4 regions of the Kitasatospora sp. NPDC088351 genome follow, and region 2 is predicted to be linked to each of the others. Evidence: riboswitches for the same ligand, from Rfam matches in the RefSeq annotation. Region 2 holds a riboswitch; each other region holds the start of a gene.

Region 1 (5,524 bases), on a different contig from region 2:
GCGCTCGGCGGCGGAATCGAGACCGGCTGCGCCCCCGGCGACCCGGCCAGCGGCCTGGCCGCACTGACCGGCGCCGGCTTCCCGTACGCCTTCCACCCGCGCTACCCGGGCTTCGTCTGCAAGATCAACGCTCTCCCCGCCACCTGCACCAACCCCACCGGCACCGCCTACTGGTCGTACTGGCACGCCCAGCACGGCGGCCCGTGGTCGTACAGCTCGCTGGGCGCCGGAAGCTACGACCCGGCCCCCGGGGACGTCGAGGGCTGGTCCTTCGGTGCCGGTGCCCAGCCGGGTATCACCGCGCCCTGATCCCCACCGGGCCGATCCGCCTCGGTGCTCCGGCGGGAACGGAGAAATCCGGCTGGAGCACCAGGAGGCCCGTCATGGCGCCGGCTCCACCCATTGGGCACGCCAGGCGGGCGGAGCGAACGGATCCGCGAAATACTGGGTCTCGCGGGCGACCTTTCCATCGCGGAATTCCATCACGCTGACGGTGGGTACCGGTTTTCCGTCGTAGTCGAGCACGTATTCGGTGATCCAGAGGTCCCCGCTGCCGAGAATCCGGCGGATGGTGAAGCCGAGCCTGGCCGGGTGGTGTGAGCGCAGCGCCTGCAGGTTGTGGCGGCCGTGGATGCGCTCACCCGACTGGGGATAATCAACGATGACGTCGTCGTGGTAGATCTCGTGCTCGGTGTCCTGGTCCCCTGCGGCGGACGCTGCCCAGTGCCGATCCAGCGCCGCTCGGGTCTCCTGGTGCCCCATCGTGTTCCCTCCGATCACAGCGGTGTCGGACGAGGCGCACATCCGGTGTGCCGGCCTCCTGCCGACCACCGTAACCCCGGCGGCGGTCCCGCCGCCGAGCATGGTTTCCGGACGGTCATCCCGGCGGCCCACGATGACAATGACAGACAGGGAGTGGTCCCATGACCGGGGCGACCGGCAGGGTGGCATTGGTGACAGGGGCCGACAGCGGAATCGGTGCGGCCACCGCGCGCGTTCTGGCCGCACGAGGGATGCGCGTGGTGGTCAACTACCTGCACAGCGGCACGGCAGCCGGGAAGGTCGTGGCCGGCATCGAGGCCGCGGGCGGCCAGGCCATGGCCGTGCAGGCCGACGTGCGCGAGGCAGCGGCGGTCGAGAGCATGATCGAGCAGGTCCGGGCGGCATGGGGCGGCACCGACGTGCTCGTGCACAACGCGCTCACCCCGTATGTGGTCAAGCCGTTCCAGGACATGACGTGGGAAGAGCTGGGCGGCAAGCTCGACGACGAGCTGCGTGCGGCGTTCGCGGTCACCAAGGCCGTCCTGCCCGCCATGACCGAACAGGGCTGGGGACGCATCGTCTATCTCGGCACCGTCCTCAGCCGCCAGCCCCGGGAGGGCATGATCGCACTGGGCACGGCCAAGGCCGCACTGGCGCAGTTCGCCCGGTACCTCGCCCAGGAGCTGGGCCCGCTGGGCATCACGGTCAACGTCGTCGAGCCCGGCCCGGTGGACGACACCCGCATGGCGGCGGATGTGCTCGACGAGGAGCACAGGCGTCGGCAGGTGGCCGCCACCCCCCTGGGCCGCCTGGCACACCCGGACGACGTCGCCCGGGCGGTCGCCTTCTACGCCGGCGAGGACAGCGCCGTCATGACCGGCACCACGGCCGCGGTCAACGGCGGGATGTCCATGTACTGACGCCCCGCCGTCCTGTGCGCACGGCGGCGGCACGATCAAGGAAAAACGTTCATGTACACGATCGATCTCGCCTACGTCGGGCGGGGCCTGCACGAGGAACTGGCCGCCTACATCGCCGACCAGCAGGGCTACTACGCCGACGAGGGCGTCCACGTCGCGCTGCACGACGGCTGCTCGTGGGACGAGGAGCGGCTGCGCCACGGCGCCACCATCGGGCTCGGCCGGGCACTGCTGTCCCGACTGGCCGACGGCACCCCCTGGGTCGCCCTCAGCGTCAACACCCACCGCCCGCTGTTCTGGTTCCTCGCCCGCCCCGGCCTGACCTCCCTGGCCGACCTGGCCGGCCGACGGCTGGCGGTGCACGCTCCCCACACCGCACCCGGGTGCTTCACCCGGATCGTGCTGCGCCGGGCCGGCCTCGACCCGGACCGCGACATCCACACCGTCGTCCGCCCGCCCGGCGACTACGGCATGGACCTGCGCAGGCTGCACGAGGGCAGGATCGACGCCGCCCTGGTCGGCAGCACCATGGCACCGGAAGCGGTAGCCGCCGAGTACGGCTGGCAGGTGCTGGCCTGGGTCGGCGACCACTTCAGGATCCCCACCGTAGGCGTGGCCGTCGACCCCACCCACCTCCACCCGGACGACCCCGCGGTCCAGGCCGTCGTACGAGCCCACCGGCGTGCCCTGCAGGTGATCCACAACGAACCCGACACCACGGTGCGCCACATCCGGACGTTCCTCGGCCGGCACACCGCGGACGAAGCCCGAGCCCACTACGAGACGTTCATCGCACCGCATTTCACCACCGACGGCCAAGCCGACCTCGCCGTCGGCGCCACCGCGATCACCGCCGTCGCCGCCGAACTCGGCGTCCCCGCCACCGTCACCGCAGCCGATTTCTACCGCACCGCGACCGCCGACGGGACCGGGTCACAGCGTGGCTGAGGCGGCCACCTGCCCGGAATCGGTCTCATCCGGCCATCCGGCATTCGGACGGACGGTGACGGCGGGCCCCGCGGGCCCTAGTCTGTGCGGTGCAGTCGGTTCGTCATGTCCTCCAGGCATGGCGTCGTAAGAGGGAACCCGGTGTGAATCCGGGACTGCCCCGCAGCGGTGAGTGGGAACGACCGCCGTCACATGCACTGGACCCCGATGGGGCCCGGGAAGCGACGGCCAGTAGGTGCCGGAGAAGGCCGACAGGCCCGGCGTGCCCGCGAGTCCGAAGACCTGCCACTGCCCGCGTGCACCCCGCACGCGGTGATCTCGGTGACCTCGAGGGCGGGTCGGCGGAGCGGGCGGGCACATCCTGGTGTCGCGCACCCCTGTCGTACCTTCGCCTCCTCGCGCTCTCCCGGGATCGCAGCGCGACTCGCGAAGGAGAGTTCCGTGTCAACGAGTTCCACCACCCCGCAGGCCACCGTGTACGGCTACCCGAGGCAGGGGCCGAACCGGGAGCTGAAGAAGGCGATCGAGGGCTACTGGGCCGGCCGGATCAGTGCCGAGGCCCTGTACGCCACCGCCGCGGACCTGCGGCGCGACACCTGGCGACGGCTCACCGACGCCGGTGTCACCGAGGTCCCCACCGGGGACTTCTCGCTCTACGACCATGTGCTGGACACCACGGTGGCGGTCGGCGCGATCCCCGCCCGGCACCGCGCCGCCGTCGACGCCGACCCGCTGGACGGCTACTTCGCCATGGCCCGCGGTACCCAGGAGGTGGCGCCGCTGGAGATGACCAAGTGGTTCGACACCAACTACCACTACCTCGTACCCGAGTTGGGACCGGACACGGTCTTCGCCGCCAACCCGGCCAAGGCGGTCGGCGAGCTGCGCGAGGCGATCGCCCTCGGCCACACCGCCCGCCCGGTCCTGGTCGGCCCGCTCACCTACCTGCTGCTCGCCAAGCCCGCACCCGGGGTCACCGCGGACTTCCAGCCGATCACCCTGCTGGACCGGCTGCTGCCCGTCTACGCCGAACTCCTCGCCGACCTGCGCGCCGCCGGAGCGGAGTGGGTCCAACTCGACGAGCCCGCCCTCGTCCAGGACCGCACACCGGCCGAACTCTCCGCCGCCGCCCGCGTCTACCGGGAGCTCGGCGGGCTCACCGACCGGCCCAAGCTGCTGGTCGCGACCTACTTCGACCGCGCCGGCGAGGCCCTGCCCGTCCTGGCCAAGGCCCCGATCGAGGGCGTCGGGCTCGACTTCACCGGCCCCGGCGCGGCCAACCTCGACGACCTCGCCGCCGCCGGCGGCCTGCCCGGCAAGCGCCTGGTCGCCGGCGTCGTCGACGGCCGCAACATCTGGCTCAACGACCTGGAGAAGTCGCTCTCCGTCCTCGGCACGCTCCTCGGCCTCGCCGACCGGGTGGACGTCGCCCCGTCCTGCTCGCTGCTGCACGTCCCGCTGGACGCCGCCGCCGAGCGCGACCTCGACCCGCAGGTCGCCCGCTGGCTCGCCTTCGCCCGCCAGAAGACCGGCGAGATCACCACCCTCGCCCGGGGCCTGCGCGAGGGCACCGACACCGTGGCGGCCCAACTCGCCGCCAACCGGGCCGACCTGGCCTCCCGCGCCGCCTCCGCGCTCACCCACGACCCCGCCGTCCGCGCCCGCGTCGCCGCCACCACCGCCGAGGACGCCCGCCGCGCCCAGGCCTACCCCGAGCGCGCCGAGGCCCAGCGCGCCCGCCTCGGCCTGCCGCTGCTGCCGACCACCACCATCGGCTCCTTCCCGCAGACCGCCGACCTGCGCACCGCCCGCGCCGACCTGCGCGCCGGCCGGATCGACGACGGCACCTACCAGGACCGGATGCGCGCCGAGGTCCGCGAGGTGATCGCCTACCAGGAGAAGGCGGGCATCGACGTCCTGGTCCACGGCGAGCCCGAACGCAACGACATGGTCCAGTACTTCGCCGAACAGCTCACCGGCTACCTGGCCACCCAGCACGGCTGGGTCCAGTCCTACGGCACCCGCTACGTCCGCCCGCCGGTGCTGGCCGGCGACATCTCCCGCCCCCACCCGATGACCGTCGACTGGTTCCGCTACGCCCAGGACCTGACGGACCGCCCGGTGAAGGGCATGCTCACCGGCCCGGTCACCATGCTCGCCTGGTCCTTCGTCCGCGACGACCAGCCGCTCGCCGACACCGCCCGCCAGGTCGCCCTCGCCCTGCGCGACGAGGTCACCGACCTGGAGGCGGCCGGCGCCGCCGTCGTCCAGGTCGACGAACCCGCCCTGCGCGAGACGCTGCCGCTGCGCGCGGCCGGCCGCCCCGTCTACCTGGCGTGGGCCACCGAGTCCTTCCGGCTCTCCACCTCCGGGGTGCGCGCGGACACCCAGATCCACACCCACATGTGCTACGCGGAGTTCGGCGCGATCATGACCGCGATCGACGACCTCGACGCCGACGTGATCTCCCTGGAGGCGGCCCGTTCGCACATGCAGGTCGCGCACGAGCTGGCCGAGGCCGGCTACCCGCGTGAGGTCGGCCCCGGCGTCTACGACATCCACTCGCCCCGGGTGCCGAGCACCGAGGAGGCCGCGGCCCTGCTCAGGGCCGGACTGGCGGCCATCCCCGCCGAGCGGCTATGGGTCAACCCCGACTGCGGCCTGAAGACCCGTGGCTGGCCCGAGACCCGCGCCTCGCTCGACCACCTCGTCGAGGCCGCACGCCTGGTCCGTGCCGAGCTGAAGGGCTGACCCGAGCCGAAGAGCCGACCCCGGTGCCGGGGTGGGGACGGGGGCGACCGTCCCCGCACCCACCCCGTACCGGCTGTCGGCCGGTTCCCCGGATGCGACAGGAGGGGAGCGGTGGGAAGGAAGTTCGAGGCTCGTCGCATCCG
Region 2 (5,524 bases):
CCTCGACCGGCTGCCGCTGACCGAGGCGGGCAAGCCCGACCGGAAGCTGCTGCGGGCCACGCTCGGCCCGGACCACGGACAACCGGACCAGGGATAAATGGTCGGCGGGTCGAAGGGAGGGCGCGCTAGCATCCGGTGCCGATCAAGGAGAAGGACGTGCACATGGGTGAGGACCAGCGGACCGGGACGCGGCTGGAGCTGTCGTACCGACCGACCGCGGAGGATTTCCGGGAGGCGCTGACCGCCCGGGCGAAGATCTCCGCCACGGGCCGGCGGACCCGTTGGCTGCTGACCGTGGCGGCGGTGTGCGCGGTGGTCGGCTCCGTCCTGTCCGTGACGTCGGGCGAGGGCGTCAGCTCCTCACTCGTCGTGATGCTCCTCGTCACCCTGCTTCTGCTCGCCCTGCCGTGGCTCCAGGCGCGGCAGTTCCACCGCCTGACGGAGGGCAAGGGGGAGTACCGGGCCGTCGTCGACGACTCCGGCGTCACCGTCAGCACCGAGCAGTCGTCGAGCACCCTCACCTGGCAGGCCGCGCCGCGCTTCGTCGAGACGCCCCGGCTCTTCGTCCTGCTGAGCGGTGACCGGAACGCCTCCTGCCTCACGCTGCTGCCCAAGCGGGGCATCGCCGAGGGCGCCGACGTCGACCGGCTCCGCGCCGTCCTGGACCGGCACCTGTCCAGGGCCGGGAAGCCCTAGCTGTTCTGACCCGGGCGGCGGGTGAACGCGACCCGGGTGCGGCGGTCGCCGGTGCGGACGGTGAGGCCGTGTTCCGGCAGGCCGGCCGGGTCGCCGCCGTCGGCGAGCCAGAGGGCGACGGCGGCGCCGAGCAGGAGGGGGTCGAGGTGCGGTGTGGCCGCACCCCAGGGGCGTTCGGCGTGGGCCTCCAGCAGCAGGCCGCCGCGGAGCCGCAGCAGATGGCGGGCCTTGCCGAGAGCGGCCACGGCCACGCCGAGGCCCGGCAGTTGGGCCGCGGTGTCGGCGAGCCAGCGCTCGGCGGGCAGTTCGGCGCGGACTTCGGTACGGGCCATCACCTCGGCGCTGTGACGCAGCGCGAGCGTCGGCTCCTCGGCGCTGACCGCGTAGCTGCCCCGGGCCTCGCGGTGGTCCGGGCCGACCGGGTAGCGCCGCAGGCGGACCTCGGTGCCCCGGCGCTCCCCTTCGACGTCGTACGCCGTCGGGCCGGGCAGGGCCGTGGGCAGCGGGACCGGTCGCGGGTACGGCGGCTGGCGAGGTTCGTCGTCCGGTTCGTCCACCTGCCGCAGATAGGAGTAGAGCAGCGGGCGCAGCAGCCGGGCGGACTGGCCCTGCCGGCCGAGCGAGCGGTCGGTGATCGGGCGCAGCGCGGCCCGGTCCGGCTTCGCCAGGGCCTGTTCCAGCTGGGTGAGCAGGTCGCCGTCGGGGTCGAGCGGCGGCGCGGCCTGGCCGAAGGCGTAGGTGGGGGAGCGGGGGTCGAGTTCGTCGGCGCCGGTGGCGACGAGCAGGGTGTGGCGTTCCAGGGCGGCGCCGTAGAAGGAGACCGAGCCGTGGTCGCCGATCAGGCAGTCGGCCGCGACGAGGGCGGCCTGCCAGCCCTGGTCGGGCGGGACGAGCCGCAGTCCGGACCGTTCGGCGGTGGCGAGCAGCGCCGCGGGGTCGTGCCGGGCCCAGATGTTGGGGTGCAGGACGACGGCGACGGTGTACTCGTCGGCGGGGAGCCGGCCGACCAGACGCAGCGGCAGGTCGGGGTGGCGTCCGAACAGGGAGTGCTCGCTCCAGGTCGAGTTGACGACGACGAGGCGGCGGCCGTCCACGGCGCCCAGCGCGGCGCGGTACCCGTCCCGGCCGTCCAGGCTGCGCAGCATCCGGTCGAAGCACGGGTCGCCGACCACGCGTGCGCGGGGCAGGGCCTCGGGGCAGGAGATCCGCAGCCGGTCGAGCTGCTCCTCGTGGGAGAGGCCGATCACTGCGGGGAACACCCGCCCCCAGTGGGTGAGTTCGCGGCGGGAGAGGCCGGCGGCGGAGACGGTGTCGCCGGTGGACCGGGTGACCAGGCGGTTGTAGCCGGCACCGTGCGGCAGCACGATCAGCGGGGCTTTCAGCCGGGCCATCGAGCGGTGCACCGCGCAGGCGACCGCGAGGTCGAACCGCCGCCGGGTGGCCTCGCGCCAGTCCAGCACGGTGATGCCGGTGAGGCCGGCGAGGAAGCCGTCGAGCCCGGTGGCGAACGCGGAGCCGGGGTTGACGGTGAGGTAGAGGTGGATGCCGTCCTGGCCGCGCAGCAGGGTGAGCACGTCCAGTACCCGGGTGGCGGAGGTGAGGGTGCGGGCGACCGCCAGCACGCGGGCCCTGACGGGCCGGGTGTCCCAGCGGTCGTCATCGGGCCAGGCGCGGGCCTGCGGGCGGAACGGCACACGAAGATCGTACTGAACCGCCCCTGGCCGGGGGCGGTTGTCCGGCTGTCCCCGAGGGACGGTCAGCCGGCGGCCGCGGAGGGCTCGTGGTGCTCGGCGGCGGCACACGAGTCCAGCAGGGGGCGCATGCCGTCGTCCACGAGCCGGTAGCGCACCACGCGGCCGTCCTTGTCGCCGCTGACCACGCCGGCCGTGCGCAGCAGGCGCAGGGCCTGGGAGACGGCCGGGTCACGCATGCCGGTGGCGACCGCGAGGTCGGTGACGGCGAGCGGGCCTGCCCGGTGCAGGGCGAGCAGCAGGGCGAGCCGCCCGGGGTCGGCGAGCAGCGAGAACCGCTCGGCCCAGGACCGGACGTGCGCGGTGTCGCCGATCGCGGCGATGGCCTCGCAGACCCGGTGTCCGTCGATGGTGCGGTGGCCCGCGCGGTCGGCCGGTACGAGATGCATGGCCCCATTCTTGCAGTCCGCGTCCTGTGATTCTGAACACCTGCGCAGGTGCGCAGCCTTGCAAGGGTGTCCCACGGGCCCTACGGTGTTCCCCGCCGTGGTGCTCGGGAATACCGGTGACGGATCCTCAGGGATCCCAGTCCGGAGCGGCCCTCGCCACTGTGATCGGGGGGAGTCGTCCGTACCCACGACGCCACTGGGCGCCTCGCGCGCCTGGGAAGGCGGGTACGGAAGCCCCGTAAGCCAGGAGACCGGCCACGGCATCTCACGAAGCCATTCCACGAGGTGCTGGAGCGTGATCCGAAGATGACCCTGCCCGAAACCGCCACCCCGGCGACACCGCCGGTGTTGCCCACTTTCCGTTGGAAACGCCAGGACACCATCCGCACGGCCGGGCTGATGGGGGTGATCCTGGCCATGCACGTGGCGGCGTTCGGGACGCTCATATTCCTGGTGGCACCGCACGAGTACACGGTCGGCACCCAGGTCTTCGGTGTGGGCCTGGGGATCACCGCCTACACCCTCGGCATGCGGCACGCCTTCGACGCCGACCACATCGCGGTGATCGACAACACCACCCGCAAGCTGATGGCGGACGGCAAGCGGCCGGTCTCCGTGGGCTTCTGGTTCGCGCTCGGGCACTCCTCGATGGTGGTGCTGATGGCCGCCCTGGTGGCGGGCGGGGCGCAGCTGGCCAACACGCTGATGGACGACGACTCCACCACCCACAAGTGGCTGGGCGTGGTCGGCACCACCGCCTCCGGTGCCTTCCTCTACCTGATCGGCGCGCTCAACCTGGCCGCCCTGCTCGGCATCCTGAAGGTGTTCCGGTCGATGCGGGCCGGCCGGTACGACGAGGCTGAGCTGGAGGAGCACCTCAACGCGCGCGGCTTCCTCGCCCGGGTGCTGAACCGGGCGACCCGCTCGATCACCCGGCCCGGCCAGATGTTCCCGGTGGGCATGGTGCTCGGCCTCGGCTTCGACACCGCGACCGAGGTGACCCTGATGGTGATGGCCGGCTCCGGCGCGGCGGCCGGTCTGCCCTGGTACGCGATCATCTGCCTGCCGCTGCTGTTCGCGGCGGGGATGAGCCTGTTCGACACGCTGGACGGGACGTTCATGAATTTCGCGTACCAGTGGGCGTTCGCCAATCCGGTGCGCAAGGTGTACTACAACCTGACCATCACTGGGCTGTCGATCGCGGTGGCGTTCATCATCGGCACCATCGAGCTGGTCGGGGTGCTGCACGAGAAGCTGGACCTCACCGACCCGGTCAGCGGGTGGATCGCCGACCTCTCGCTGGACAACGTCGGCTATGTGATCGTCGGCCTGTTCGTGGTGGTCTGGGTCGCGGCGATCGCCTACTGGCGGCTGGCCGGGGTGGAGCGGCGCTGGTCCCCGCAGACCCAGCACGCGGGGGCCCGGCCGACGCCGGCCGGGGAGGCCGCCGAGACCACGGAGGCCACGGAGGCCAAGGCCTGAGCCGGGCGCGGCCCGGCCCCGGCCCCGGCCCGGTCGGGCCCGCCCGACGGGCGGATCGGGGCGGCGCTCCGTAGGCTCGACGCATGGCTGATGCGTACGCGGGTCGGCGGGAGCGGCTGAGGGAGCACTGCGGTGCGACCGGGGCCGACGCGGCGCTGATCACCAGGCCGGCGAACGTGCGCTATCTGACCGGGTGCGCGCCCTGCGGGGCGACGCTGCTGCTCACCCGGGAGCGGGCGCTGCTGGCGCTGCCGGACGACCTGCCGCCGGACGACACCGGGGAGCACCTGCTCGGCGAGGACCTCACCCAGGTCCCGGTCGCGGCGGGGGAGGACACCGCGCTGGCCGCCGCCGCGGCCGCCGGGCGGCTCGGCGTGGACGACCTGGCGGTGGAGGAGCACGACCTGACGGTCACCCGGCACCGGTCGGTGGCGGGCCTCGCCGAGGGGGTCAGACTGGCGGGCCTCGGACCGGTGGTCGAGCGGCTGCGGGTGGTCAAGGACGAGCACGAGATCGCCGACCTGCGGATCGCCGCCGAGATCGCCGACCAGGCGCTCGGCGAACTGCTGGAGTCGATCCTGGTCGGCCGCACCGAACGGCACCTGGCGATGGAGCTGGAGCGCCGGATGATCGACCACGGTGCGGACCGGGCGGCCTTCCCGGTCTCGGTCGGCACCGGCAGCCACTCCGGTCAGCAGGCCCACCAGCCCACCGACCGCCGGGTGGAGGAGGGCGATTTCCTCACCGTCGTGCTCGGCGCCCAGTACCGGGGCTACGGCGTCTCCACCGCCCGGACCTTCGTGATCGGCGCCGCCCCCGCGCCCTGGCAGGTCGAGCTGCACCGGCTGGTGTTCCGGGCCCAGCGGGCCGGACGGGAGGCGCTCGGGCCTGGCGTCGAGCAGTGCGTACCCGACCAGGCGGCCCGGGCGATCCTCCAGGCGGCCGGGCACACCGAGCCCTCCCCGCACCCGGTCGGGCACGGCATCGGGCTGGAGATCCGGGAGGCGCCGCGCCTGGGCCCGTCGGACATGGGTAAACTGGACAGCCGCGTGCCGGTCACCGTCGGCCCGGGAGTCCACCTCCCGGGTAAGGGCGGTGTCCGGATCGAGGACACGCTCGTGGTGCGCCCCCTCGAAGAGGGCGGGCCCGAGCTGCTCACCATCACCACCAAGGAGCTCCTCGCCCTGTGACCCGCGGCCGCCCGGC
Region 3 (5,524 bases), on a different contig from region 2:
CCCTGAGCCCTGGAGCCTGGGGACCGCCGGCCGGGTTACGCCCCGCCGCGGTGGACGCTGAACGCCGAACGGCGGGCCGCGCGGGCCACGCCCGGGTCCGGGTGGACACCGGAGACGGCGGTCAGCACCGAGGCGGCCCGGGGGTGCCCGGACTGCCTGGCGCGGGCGAACAGCCGGACCGGGTCACCCGCCGAGGCGCCCTCGACATGGCCGACCAGCAGATCCGTCTCCCCGTGGTCGAGTACGGCGGCGGCGGTGTCCACCCAGAGCCAGGCGGCGTCCTCCGCGCCCAGCACATCGGCCGGGGAGACCCCCTCGTCCGACTGCTCGGCCAGCCAGAGCAGCGCGTACGGGCGCAGCACCGGCTCGTCCACCGCGGCGCGGACGGCCTGTTCGGCGGTGCTGCCGGCCACCCGGAGCGCCTCGAAGGCCAGGCCGCGGACCAGCGCGTCGTCGCCCTGGGCGGCGTCCAGCAGCTCGGCCACGGCCCGGTCGGCCGGACGGGCGGCGACCCAGGCGCGGAACTCGGCCCGGGCCGGGCCCGGCGAGTAGTCGGCGCAGGCGTTGAGCAGTTCGAAGGCGCTCTGCTCGATGTGGCCGGCGGCGGTCTGCGCGACGGTGCAGATCTCCTCCAGCTTGGCCCGCACCGCCCAGTGCCCGAGCGGCGAGAGTTCGGCGGCCTCGTCCCGGCGGACCACGGCGCCGACGGCGGCCAGGCCGTCCAGCATCCAGTCCAGGACGGCGGCGACGTCGGACGGCGCGGCCGGGGTGTCGATCTGCGGCTCGCGGCAGGTGCCGCGGACGGCGGACACGGCGGAGGCGGCGTGCGGGATGGGCGAGAGGCCCAGCGCACCGGCGCCACCGCCGACCCGGCGCTCGTCCAGGCCCCGGCGCAGCAGCTCCAGCAGTTCGCTGTCGGCGACCGGGCCGGCCACCAGGTGCAGGAAGGAGAGCAGCTGCGGCGCCTGGTCGACGGCCTGCCCGGCGAGCACCGCGAAGACGCCGCGCAGCGCGGCGGGCGGGACGGGGGCGAGCAGCGTCCAGGCGTCGAACAGCGCCGACCAGCCGCGGACCACGGCCTCGTCGTCGTGCTCCCAGGCGTGCAGGCGCCAGCCGGGGGCGGCGCCGCCGTCCCTGGCCTCGACCAGGCCGACCAGCAGGGCCTGGCCCCAGGCCCGGGCCGCGGCGCCCACCGTCATGGCGAGTGCCCGGCCGGCGGCGCGGGCGTCCTCGGGGAGCAGTTCGCCGCGCTTGTCGACCTCGGAGAGTTCGCCGGCCCAGCGGGCGATCCGGACGGCGTCGACGAGCATCCGACGGGCCAGCGGAGCGAGCTCGGCGGGGGCCGGGAAGCCCTCCGGTACGGGGACCCGGCCTCGGCCGGGAGCGGGTGCGGGGCCTCGTCGGCGGGGTACGCCGGGAGCGCCCGGCCTGATGCCGGCGGGGCGGTGGGCCGTTCCGGGGAGACGGGTCACCGTCGCACCGGTACCGATCGTCGGCGGGAGCGGGGCATCACGGTCGCGCGGGTTCCGAGACGTCACGTCGAGCAGTCTTCCCCTTGTACCGGCCTTCTGTCACATCCGGTTGGCCACGGACTCCGGAAGGGCGGTCGCGGCGGGTCGACAAGATCGGGCAACAGAGGCCAAACCGCCTGGCCGGATCTGCATGACGCGAACACGCCAGGTCAGAGCGGTCGGCCGGCCGGGCCGGAGGGAGCTGCCGGACGGCCGGCCGGAGCCGTCGTCAGAGCAACGGCGTGAGCCAGCGGCGCAACAGCTCTTCATAGCGGTCGGGGTCGGCGTTCCAGAGGGCGGCGTGGTCGGCGCCGGGGAAGGCCTGGAGGCTGACCAGGTCGAAGCGGCGGTCGGCGAGCCGGGCGGCGGCCCGCCAGGGCGCCACCGGGTCGTCGGGGCTGTGCAGCACCATGGTGGGCACCCGCAGGTCGGTGCCCTCGGCGAGCCGCGCGAAGTCGGCCAGGTCCACCCCGGTCCGGCCCTCGGCGGCGAGCACGCCCGGCCCGGCGGCCGTACGGCCGAACCCGGCCCGGGTGGCGCCCCGGCGGGCGAAGACCGGCCGGTCGAGCACCGGGGAGTCCAGTACCAGGCCGCTGATCGCCGAGGTCCAGGCGGACCGGGCGGCGGTCTGCAGCACCATCGTGGCGCCGAGCGACCAGCCGTGTAGGACGACCCGGCCGGCGCCGCTGTCCAGGGCCAGCCGCACTGCCGCCTCGACGTCCCGCCACTCGGTCTCGCCGAAGTCGTCGAGGCCGTCCGGCGCGGCCGGCGCGCCCCGGTCTCCCCGGTAGGTGACGGCGAGGGCGGGCAGACCGAGACGGTGCAGCACGGGCAACACCGGGAGCGTCTGCTGCCGGTCGGCGCCCGGGCCGTGCACCAGGATCACCCAGGTGCCGCGTTTGCCGTCGAGCCGCCAGGCGGGCAGGGCGCCCAGCTCACCCTCGGCGGCGGTCTCGACGTAGGGCAGGCCGAGCGCGCCGGTCGGGTCGCCGAGGTGGACCCGGGGGGTGAAGCGGACCTCGGTGCCGGGTGTCAGGGCGCCCCGGTCGGCGCGGACCAGTCGGCGGGTGACGCCCTGTTCGTCGGCGTGCAGGATCTCGTCGACCACCGCGTGGCCGCCCTCGTCCCACTCGACGGCCCAGCGGCCGGGGCGGGTGCTCTCCGGGCTGCGGGTGAAGGTGGCCCGCCCGACGGCCAGGCTCCGCACCGTGACGGGGCCCGCCTGCGGCCGGGAAACGGCCGCCGGGTGGAGCATCCGCTGGACGGCCCTGCGCCCGGCCAGCAGTACGGCGGCCCCGGTGCCGACGGCGGCGGCCGCCACGGCGGCCGCGGTTCCCCAACGCATATCGCTCCCCGCTCTGTTGATCGCGGACTGGGCACCCACCAGTCCACTCGCGGGACCGGACCGGGGCCACCGGGCATGGGCCGACCGGGTGTCACGCCGGACGGGACAGCGGGGGCCGCGGCCTCCACCTGCGGCCGGGCGATCGCGCCCTCTCCGCACCCCCGCGACACCGACCCGCGGAGGCGGCGCGCGGGCGGGCCGTGTGACCAACCCCTCCGTGACCTTGGTTGACTCCCGGTTCGGCCGCGTGATGGGATCCTTCAGCCAAACGGAGGCATGCAGAGGAAGCCGGTGCGAGTCCGGCGCGGTCCCGCCACTGTCACCGGGGAGCACGCTCGGATCAATTCCCTCCTTGCCCGCCAACAGGCAGGAGGGGCCCATCGGCGGGCCGTCAGAAGCCGCTGGAGGCTCCGGGGGTGTGTCGGACCCGGAAGCCAGGAGACTCTCGCCGCCGGTACGTCGATCCAGGGCGCGGACCCTGAGTGAGGACACGCACGCGATGCAGGCTGCCCCGACCACCCGCCCCCTCTGCCGCCCTTCGCCGTGCGCCCGCTGACCCGCGCGGCCGCCTTCGCGCTGGGCGCCGTCGCGGGACATCTCGCCGACGCCCGCTTCGCCGATCCCCGGCGCGGCCACCCGGTGGCCGCCTTCGGCAGCGCGGCGGGCCGGCTGGAGAAGACGCTCTGGCGCGACGACCGCGCCGCCGGCACCGCCTACACCGCGCTCTGCGTGGGCACCGTCGCGGCCGGGGCGGTGGCCGCCGAACGCGCCCTGGGCCGGCGGCCGCTCGGCCGCGCCGCGCTGACCGCCGCCGCGACCTGGACGGTGCTCGGCGGCACCTCGCTCACCCGGGAGGCCAGGACCATCGGCCGCTCGCTCGCCGCGGGCGATCTGACGGCGGCCCGGGAACGGCTGCCGCATCTGTGCGGGCGCGACCCGAGCGCGCTGGACGAACAGCAGATCGCCCGCGCGGTGGTCGAGTCGGTCGCCGAGAACACCGCCGACGCCGTGGTGAACGCCCTGGTCTGGGGCGCGCTCGCGGGCACGCCCGGGCTGCTGGCGTTCCGCGCCGTCAACACGCTGGACGCGATGGTCGGCCACCGCTCGCCGCGCTACGCCCGGTTCGGCTGGGCCTCGGCCCGGCTGGACGACGTAGCGGGCTGGCCGGGCGCCCGGCTGACCGCGCTGCTCACCGTGGCCGCCGCGCCCGAACCCCGGACGGCCTGGCGGATCTGGCGCCGGGACGGCTCCGCGCACCCGAGCCCCAACGCGGGCCAGGCCGAGTCCGCGTTCGCGGGCGCGGTCGGCGTGCGGCTGGGCGGCACCCTCGCGTACGGGGAGCGGGTGGAGCACCGGCCGGTGCTGGGCGGCGAGCTGCGGCCGGTGACGGTGGACGACATCGAGCGGGCCTGCCGGCTCTCCCGCCGGGTGGGCCTGCTGGCCCTGGGCACGGCCGTCGCCGGGCACGCGGCGGTCCGGGCCGCCACAGGAAGCCGGACCGTCCTGGGACGGAAGAAGAGGAGGAGCGCATGAGCAACGCACTGCTGGTCGCCGGGACGACCTCGGACGCCGGCAAGACCGTGGTCACCGCGGGCATCTGCCGCTGGCTGGCCCGGCAGGGTGTCCGGGTGGCGCCGTTCAAGGCGCAGAACATGTCGCTGAACTCCTTCGTCACCGCCGGCGGCGCCGAGATCGGCCGCGCCCAGGCGATGCAGGCGCAGGCGGCCCGGGTGGAGCCCGAGGCGGCGATGAACCCGGTGCTGCTCAAGCCGGGCGCGGACGGCCGCAGCCAGGTCGTGCTGCTCGGCCGCCCGGTCGCCGAGGTGGGCGCGCTGGACTACCGCGAGCGCAAGCCGGTGCTGCTGGAGCGGGCCCTGGAGTGCCTGGCGGACCTGCGCAGCCGCTACGACGTGGTGGTCTGCGAGGGGGCCGGGTCGCCCGCCGAGATCAATCTGCGCGACCGGGACATCGCCAACATGGGTCTGGCCACCGCCGCCGGGCTGCCGGTGGTGGTGGTCGGGGACATCGACCGCGGCGGGGTGTTCGCCGCCATGTACGGGACGCTGGCGCTGCTGTCCGCCGAGGACCAGCGCCATGTGACGGGCTGGTTCGTCAACAAGTTCCGGGGCGACGCCCGGCTGCTGGCGCCCGGGCTGGAGATGCTGGACCGGCTGACCGGCCGCCCGGTGCTCGGCACCCTGCCGATGCTGCCCGGGCTCTGGCTGGACGCCGAGGACTCGCTGGACCTGTCCACCGTGGTGGACCGCGCCGAGGGCCGCGGGCCGGTCGGCGCGGACGTGCTGCGGGTGGCCGTGGTGCGCTTCCCGAGGCTGTCCAACTTCACCGACGTGGACGCGCTGGCGCAGGAGCCCGGGGTGCTGGTCCGCTGGGCCACCCGGCCCGAGGAGCTGGCCGACGCCGACCTGGTGATCCTGCCCGGCACCCGGGCCACCGTCGCCGACCTGGCCTGGCTGCGCGAACGTGGTCTGGAGCCGGCCCTGAAGGCACGGGCCGCCGCCGGGCGGCCGGTTCTCGGTGTCTGCGGCGGCTACCAGATGCTGGCGCGCGGCATCGTGGACGAGGTCGAGTCCGGGGCCGGCGAGGTGGCCGGGCTCGGGCTGCTGCCGACGCGTGTCCGGTTCGGGGCCGCGAAGGTGCTCGGCCGTCC
Region 4 (5,524 bases), on a different contig from region 2:
GGTCGGGGCGGTCGTGGGTGAGCCGGTCGGGGCCGGGGATCCGGTCTCCGTCGGGGAGCCCGTCGGCGTCGAACTCGGCGTCGGACTCGGCGTCGCCGTCGGCGAACCGGTCGGAGTGGGCGTGCTGCCGAGGTCCCGCCGGAGGGTGCCGAAGGAGATTCCGGTGGCGCCGCCCACCGCCTGGGTGGAGGCCCGGACGTCCGAGCCGCGCTGTCCGCTCGTGGCGACGTTGAAGCCGCCGTCGCTGTTCTGCTGGCCGGCGAGGAAGTCCAGCGCCTTGGCGATCGGGCCGGCGTAGGCGCTCTGACGCAGCGTCATCCCCTGGATCGCGAGGGCGGCCGAGTTGGTGGAGTCACCGGCCGCGCCGGGGAAGCCGCCGTCGGCCTCCTGCTTGCCGGCCAGCCAGCCGAGGGCCTTGTCCACGGCCTGGGCGCCGTCGTCCCCGGGAGCGAGGGCGAGGGCCATGGCCGCCATGGCGGTGCTGTCCACGTCGGAGTCCCCGGTGGCGGGGATCAGGCTCGGCCAGGAGCCGTCGGCGTGCTGGAGGCTCTTCAGGTAGGCGACCGGCGCGGCGGCCGGCCCGGTCTCCCCGGCGCGCAGCTGGGCCATGATGCCGAGCGCCTGGGAGAAGACCGAGGTGGCGTAGGTGTAGTTGCCGGGCGCCGCGCAGCCGGTGTCCGGGTTCGTCTGGGCGCAGACCGCCGTGGCGAGGGCGGCGATCAGGTCGTGGCCGCCGAAGGCGCGCGGGTCGCGGCCGGTGATCTCGGCGAGCAGCGCCTCCTTGCCGATCGAGCCGCCGCCGGCGTACTCGGTGCCGATGCCCGTCCAGTCGTTGACGGTTCGGTCGCCGGCGTCCTTGCCCTGCTGGTCCAGGAAGTCGACGATCCTGCGCAGGGCCGCGTCGTCCGCGCCGGTGGCGGCGAGGGCGTAGGCGCCGTCGATGGTGAGGCCGAAGTCGGCGAAGGCCGGGAAGGCCTCGTAGTAGTGACCGTCGATCAGGCGTGCCGGGTCGGTCAGGTAGGCGCTGCCCTTGCCGAGATCGGGGGTCTTCCCGGGGTGCGGGCCGGGCGGCGCGGTCGTGGCCGCGTTCGGGTCGTGCCGGACGCCGGTCGGGTCGGTGCCGGTCAGGGCGAGGATGGCCTGTTCGGTGGCGTCCGGGTCGGACTCGGTGGTCGACTCGTCGGTGCCGAAGCCGCCGTCCTGGCCCTGCCGGGCGGCGAGCCAGGTCCTGGCGGCGGTCTGTCCGGCGCTCCGGCCGGTGGCCTTGAGAGCCTGGGCCACGCGGGCGGTGCTGCCGGTGTCGCCGCCCGCGGCGCCGGTGTAGGGGAGGTAGGAGCCGTCGGCCTGCTGGCTCGCGGCCAGTTGGTCGGCGGCCTTCTTCGCCGTCTGCTCGAAGCCGCCGGCCTTGCGCAGGGCGAGAACGGCGAGAGCGGTGCCGGACGGATCGGACTCGCAGTAGTCGCCCGCCACGATCATCGCTCCGGCGATGCCGCCGTCGGCGCACTGGAGCGCCGTGAACCGGGTGAGCGCCGAGGCGGGCGGAGCGACCTCGGCCCGCTGCAGGGCGATGACGCCCAGGGCCTGGACCCAGGGCGAGGCCGCACCGTGGAAGTCCCCGGCGGCGGTGCACTTGCCGTTCTCGCCGGCCGAGGCACAGACGTGGTCGGTGAGCGCGGCGATCAGGTCGCGGCCGCCGAAGGCACGGGGGTTGCCGCCGGTGCTCTCGGCGACCAGGGCCAGCAGCGCGGCGGCCCTGGCGTCGGGCTCGGCGGACGGCCCGTCCGGGAGGAGGAACGCGTCGGTGTGGGCGGCGAGGTAGGCGAGGACCTTGCGCAGGACCGGGTCCTCCGTCCCGGCGGCGGCCAGGGCGATCGCGGTGAGGGACGTCCGGGGGAGGTCGGGGCCCTCGAAGGCCCAGTTCTCCATGTGGTCGCCGTCGACGAGCCGGCCGGCCAGCCAGGCGGCCGCCGCGACGGGGTCGCCCGCGGCGGACGACGGGCCGGTCGGGCTCGGGGACGTCGAGGGGGAGATGGACGCCGAGGGGGAGATGGACGCCGAGGGGGAGGCGGAGGCCGAGGGGGACGGACCGGCGCCGTTCTCGGCGCGGACGGAGTCCGGGGTGAAGGAGGGTGCCCCGCTGGTGCCGCCGATGTCGGTGCCGCCGTACACCCAGGCCTCGACCTCGCCGGGCTTCGGCTTCTGGGTGGCGGCGCCGAACTGGCTGTAGGACCAGGTCTGCCGACCGGGTTCGGCGATCCAGTACGACCAGTACGCGGTAGCCTGCGGGGTGTTGACGCAGAGCTCCTCGGCGGCTGTCGGGTACTGGGTGCCGCTGTTGAAGGTGCCGTTGCCGAGCCGGCAGATGAACGCCGGGCCGTCGTGCTCGGTGCCGGTGGTGGTGAAGCCGGCGTTGTGCAGCAGGTTCATCCCGGTGGTGGGGTGGGCGTCGCAGCCGCGGACGACCCCGCCGCCCCAGTGGCCGAAGTCGACGGCGACGATCGCGCCGGTGGTGGCGGTGCACTCCTCGATCGGGTCGGCGGCCGCGGTACCGGGGTGGCCGAGCAGGACCGTACCGCCCGCGGCGGCAGCGACGGCGCCGGTGGCCAGCAGGGACGTCAGACCCCGGGCTCTGTGACGTGTGCGCGTGCTGTTGACCCTCACCGGCGACTCCCTGATCGGTCGACGGGGTGTCACGGCGCAGCCGACGGCTCCCCGGCATGGGGACCGTCCCGACCGCGTCGTAGTCCTCGACGACGCAAGTGCTTCTGAACAGGCCCTCGGCGCAGGCAGTCCGGCTCATCCGCCCGGAGGGGCGGATCTACGGTTGCGGGTCAGCGCCGGAGTTGGACCGGCTTCCCCTACTGCCGAGGATGAAAAACGGTTCATCAGACCACGCTCCCGCGTCGGCCGTCAATGAGTCGTCATGTCGTCTTGGACACCTCGCCGGTGGCAGCACCGTGCGGTAGCGTCCCCGGTGGCCGAGCGGGGGAACCTGGTGCGATTCCAGGGCTGACGCGCAACGGTATGGGGCGGTTCCGCCGTCCCGAGCCCGAATGCCCGCCCGGCCACGTACCACCGGCGAAAGCCTGCCCACGCGATCCGGGCGGCGGCCGCTCCGGCCGCCGAACTCCCGAGGGAGCCCCGGGGCCCGGAGCCGGGTCGGCGCCCGTCACTCCAAGGAGCCCGCCCCGTGTCGTCCCTCCTCTCCTCCTCGCGCGTCTCCTCCGCGGTGGCCGTCCCGATAACGGCCGGCGCCCTGCTGCTCTCCGCCGTCCCCGCCCACGCGACCGCCACCCCGGCCCAGACAGCCACCTCGAAGAGCACCGGCGTCACCTATCTGAAGTCCCTCCAGGCCGCCGACGGCAGCTACGTCACCGGCGGGGGCCTCTCCGACGAGTGGGCGTTCAGCGCGCTGGCGGCCGCCGGCACCGCCGCGGCGGACGTGGCCCCGGGCGGCGACGCCACCAGGAACGCCCGCCTGGTGTACCGCAACCAGCTCGCCGCCACCACCTGGCCGAGCGCCGCGCCCGTCGTCACCGACTACGAGCGGGGCGTCCTCAACGCCTACGCCGCCGGGATCGACCCCGCGCGCGTCGGCCCCGGCCGCAACCTCATCGCGGACGTCGCCGCCTACTGGCAGACCGCCGAGCCCGGTTACTACGGCCCGTCCGCCAACTTCAACGGCACCGTGTTCGGCCTGCTCGCCCTCGGCGGCGCCAGGACGCAGAGCGGCGCCCAGCGGGTGCCGCAGGCCCTGCTCGACGCCTCGGTCACGGCGGTCCGCGCCAACCAGCACAACGACGGGGGCTGGAACTTCGGCAAGGCCGCCGGCGATCCGGCCGCACTCGCCCAGGCCGGTGACATCGACATGACCGGCGCCGCCATGGCCTCGCTGTGCAGCAGCGGCGTGCCCGGCACCGACCCCGCGATCGTCGCCGCCAAGAACTTCCTCAAGGGCAAGCTCGTCGCCTCCGGCGCCTTCAACTCGATGTTCGGCGCCAACACCGACTCCAACGGCTGGGCCGTCTCCGGTCTCAACGCCTGCGGCATCAACCCCCAGGGCGCCGACTTCACCAGCGGCACCGGCAAGACCCCGGTCGACTTCCTGATCTCCCAGCAGTTCAAGCCCGGTGGCGGCTTCAAGTACCTGCCCACCGACACCGCCCCCTCCCCCTACGCCTCCGTCGACGGGCTGCGTGCGGTCGCCGGGGCGGGCTTCACCGCCACCCCGCCCACCCCGACCACCGCCGGGGAGCCGACCTGGGCCACCACCGGTTCCTTCACCGCCGGCACCGCCGCCCGGCTCGCCCTGGTCGTCGACGACGGCACCGGCTCGCCCAGGGTCTGCGCGGTCACCGTCACCCCGACCGGCACCACCACGACGCTCGGCGCCGTCCTCGACGCCGCCGGGGCGGCGACCCCGAGCGGCTGCGTCACCGCCGTCACGCCGTCCTCCGGCAGCGGCACCGTCACCGCCGTCAACGGCACCGCCAACAGCGGGACTTCCAGCTGGAAGGTGAGCATCGACGGCGCCGCCGCCACCGGCGCCGCCCGCAGCACCGTGATCAGCGTCGGCGACACCGTCTCGCTGCGCTTCGGCAGCTGATCACCGCGCGCCGGACAGCACAAAGGTCCTGGCGCACTCCGGAGTCGACCGCGCATGGCCGGGCACGGCCCCCCGTGCCCGGCCTGTGCGGTCCCGCTCGGCGCCCAGCGTGACGGCCTCGTGGACGGCGCGGGCGGCCCGGGCGCCCCACCGGGAGCGCGGGCCGCCGAACGGCTCGGGCACCTGGCCCGGACCGGCTCGGCGGACCGCCACGCACACCGCGTCCGACGGCGTCCCGGAACAGTCGTACCCGGCCTCCACCAGCGCCTGGACCTTCGCCTCGGTCGCCGTCGCCAGCAGGTTGACCAGACCGGCGTCCGACACCGCGGCGGGCACCACCACCAGGATGTTGATCGTGCCCGGGAATCCGGCCCCGGCCTCCGCGGCCGGGTCGGGGGCGGCCGCCCAGGCCGGCACCCCGATCCCCGTCGTCACCACCGCGGTGACCCCGCCGTCGCAGGCCCAGGTGAAGTCGTCCACCCGCGCGGCGGTCATCAGCCCGGCGCCGGGGCCGCTCAGCCCCAGCCCGGTGGCCAGCCCGGCGAGGTGGCGGTCCGGGTCCATCCGGCCGCACCCGGGCCTGACCTGTGCGTTGACCACCCACTCCCGCTCGCCGAGGCCGCCCCCGAGCACCGCGCTGCTGAGCATCCGCCAGCCTGGACCGGCCCGCCACAGCAGAAGGTGCCGGCACTCACCGTCCTCGAACCGGCAGGACCGCTCGACCTCCACCGCCCCGCCGGTCCGGCCGACCGGTTCGGTGAAGGCCGCCTTCTGCTGCGGGAACGCCATGGAACGGGCCGCCTTCGGGTGAGTTCGGGTGAGAGTGAGCCGGGCCTGGCTGGGCCGGAGCCGCCGGCGGCGTCACGCGGGCGGGCAGCGCGAGCCGTCCGGCCGACCGGAAACCGGGCGACAAGAGTA

What was found. A riboswitch is a leader RNA that binds a small molecule or an ion and turns the genes downstream of it on or off. The one in region 2 is predicted to bind cobalamin.
Region 1: linked by a shared signal. The riboswitch ahead of metE (5-methyltetrahydropteroyltriglutamate--homocysteine S-methyltransferase) and the one ahead of AB0P06_RS23780 (HoxN/HupN/NixA family nickel/cobalt transporter) in region 2 are both predicted to bind cobalamin.
Region 3: linked by a shared signal. The riboswitch ahead of AB0P06_RS16540 (cobalamin biosynthesis protein) and the one ahead of AB0P06_RS23780 (HoxN/HupN/NixA family nickel/cobalt transporter) in region 2 are both predicted to bind cobalamin.
Region 4: linked by a shared signal. The riboswitch ahead of AB0P06_RS14915 (prenyltransferase/squalene oxidase repeat-containing protein) and the one ahead of AB0P06_RS23780 (HoxN/HupN/NixA family nickel/cobalt transporter) in region 2 are both predicted to bind cobalamin.

What each region holds. Positions count from the first base shown of each region.
Region 1 is NZ_JBFBIL010000016.1:117,431-122,954, reverse strand. It holds gene AB0P06_RS14965 (flagellar hook-length control protein FliK) at 1-309, shown strand, start outside; gene AB0P06_RS14960 (nuclear transport factor 2 family protein) at 382-894, opposite strand; gene AB0P06_RS14955 (SDR family oxidoreductase) at 924-1,682, shown strand; gene AB0P06_RS14950 (ABC transporter substrate-binding protein) at 1,734-2,630, shown strand; cobalamin riboswitch at 2,710-2,935, shown strand; gene metE (5-methyltetrahydropteroyltriglutamate--homocysteine S-methyltransferase) at 3,072-5,381, shown strand; gene AB0P06_RS14940 (hypothetical protein) at 5,493-5,524, shown strand, end outside.
Region 2 is NZ_JBFBIL010000036.1:46,362-51,885, reverse strand. It holds gene AB0P06_RS23800 (AMP-binding protein) at 1-97, shown strand, start outside; gene AB0P06_RS23795 (YcxB family protein) at 136-696, shown strand; gene AB0P06_RS23790 (hypothetical protein) at 693-2,390, opposite strand; gene AB0P06_RS23785 (metalloregulator ArsR/SmtB family transcription factor) at 2,453-2,836, opposite strand; cobalamin riboswitch at 2,918-3,111, shown strand; gene AB0P06_RS23780 (HoxN/HupN/NixA family nickel/cobalt transporter) at 3,143-4,318, shown strand; gene AB0P06_RS23775 (aminopeptidase P family protein) at 4,402-5,508, shown strand.
Region 3 is NZ_JBFBIL010000019.1:74,699-80,222, forward strand. It holds gene AB0P06_RS16530 (hypothetical protein) at 36-1,310, opposite strand; gene AB0P06_RS16535 (hypothetical protein) at 1,741-2,856, opposite strand; cobalamin riboswitch at 3,137-3,301, shown strand; gene AB0P06_RS16540 (cobalamin biosynthesis protein) at 3,400-4,389, shown strand; gene AB0P06_RS16545 (cobyric acid synthase) at 4,386-5,524, shown strand, end outside.
Region 4 is NZ_JBFBIL010000016.1:109,506-115,029, forward strand. It holds gene AB0P06_RS14915 (prenyltransferase/squalene oxidase repeat-containing protein) at 1-2,661, opposite strand, end outside; cobalamin riboswitch at 2,764-2,903, opposite strand; cobalamin riboswitch at 2,956-3,080, shown strand; gene AB0P06_RS14920 (hypothetical protein) at 3,191-4,606, shown strand; gene AB0P06_RS14925 (adenosylcobinamide amidohydrolase) at 4,607-5,395, opposite strand.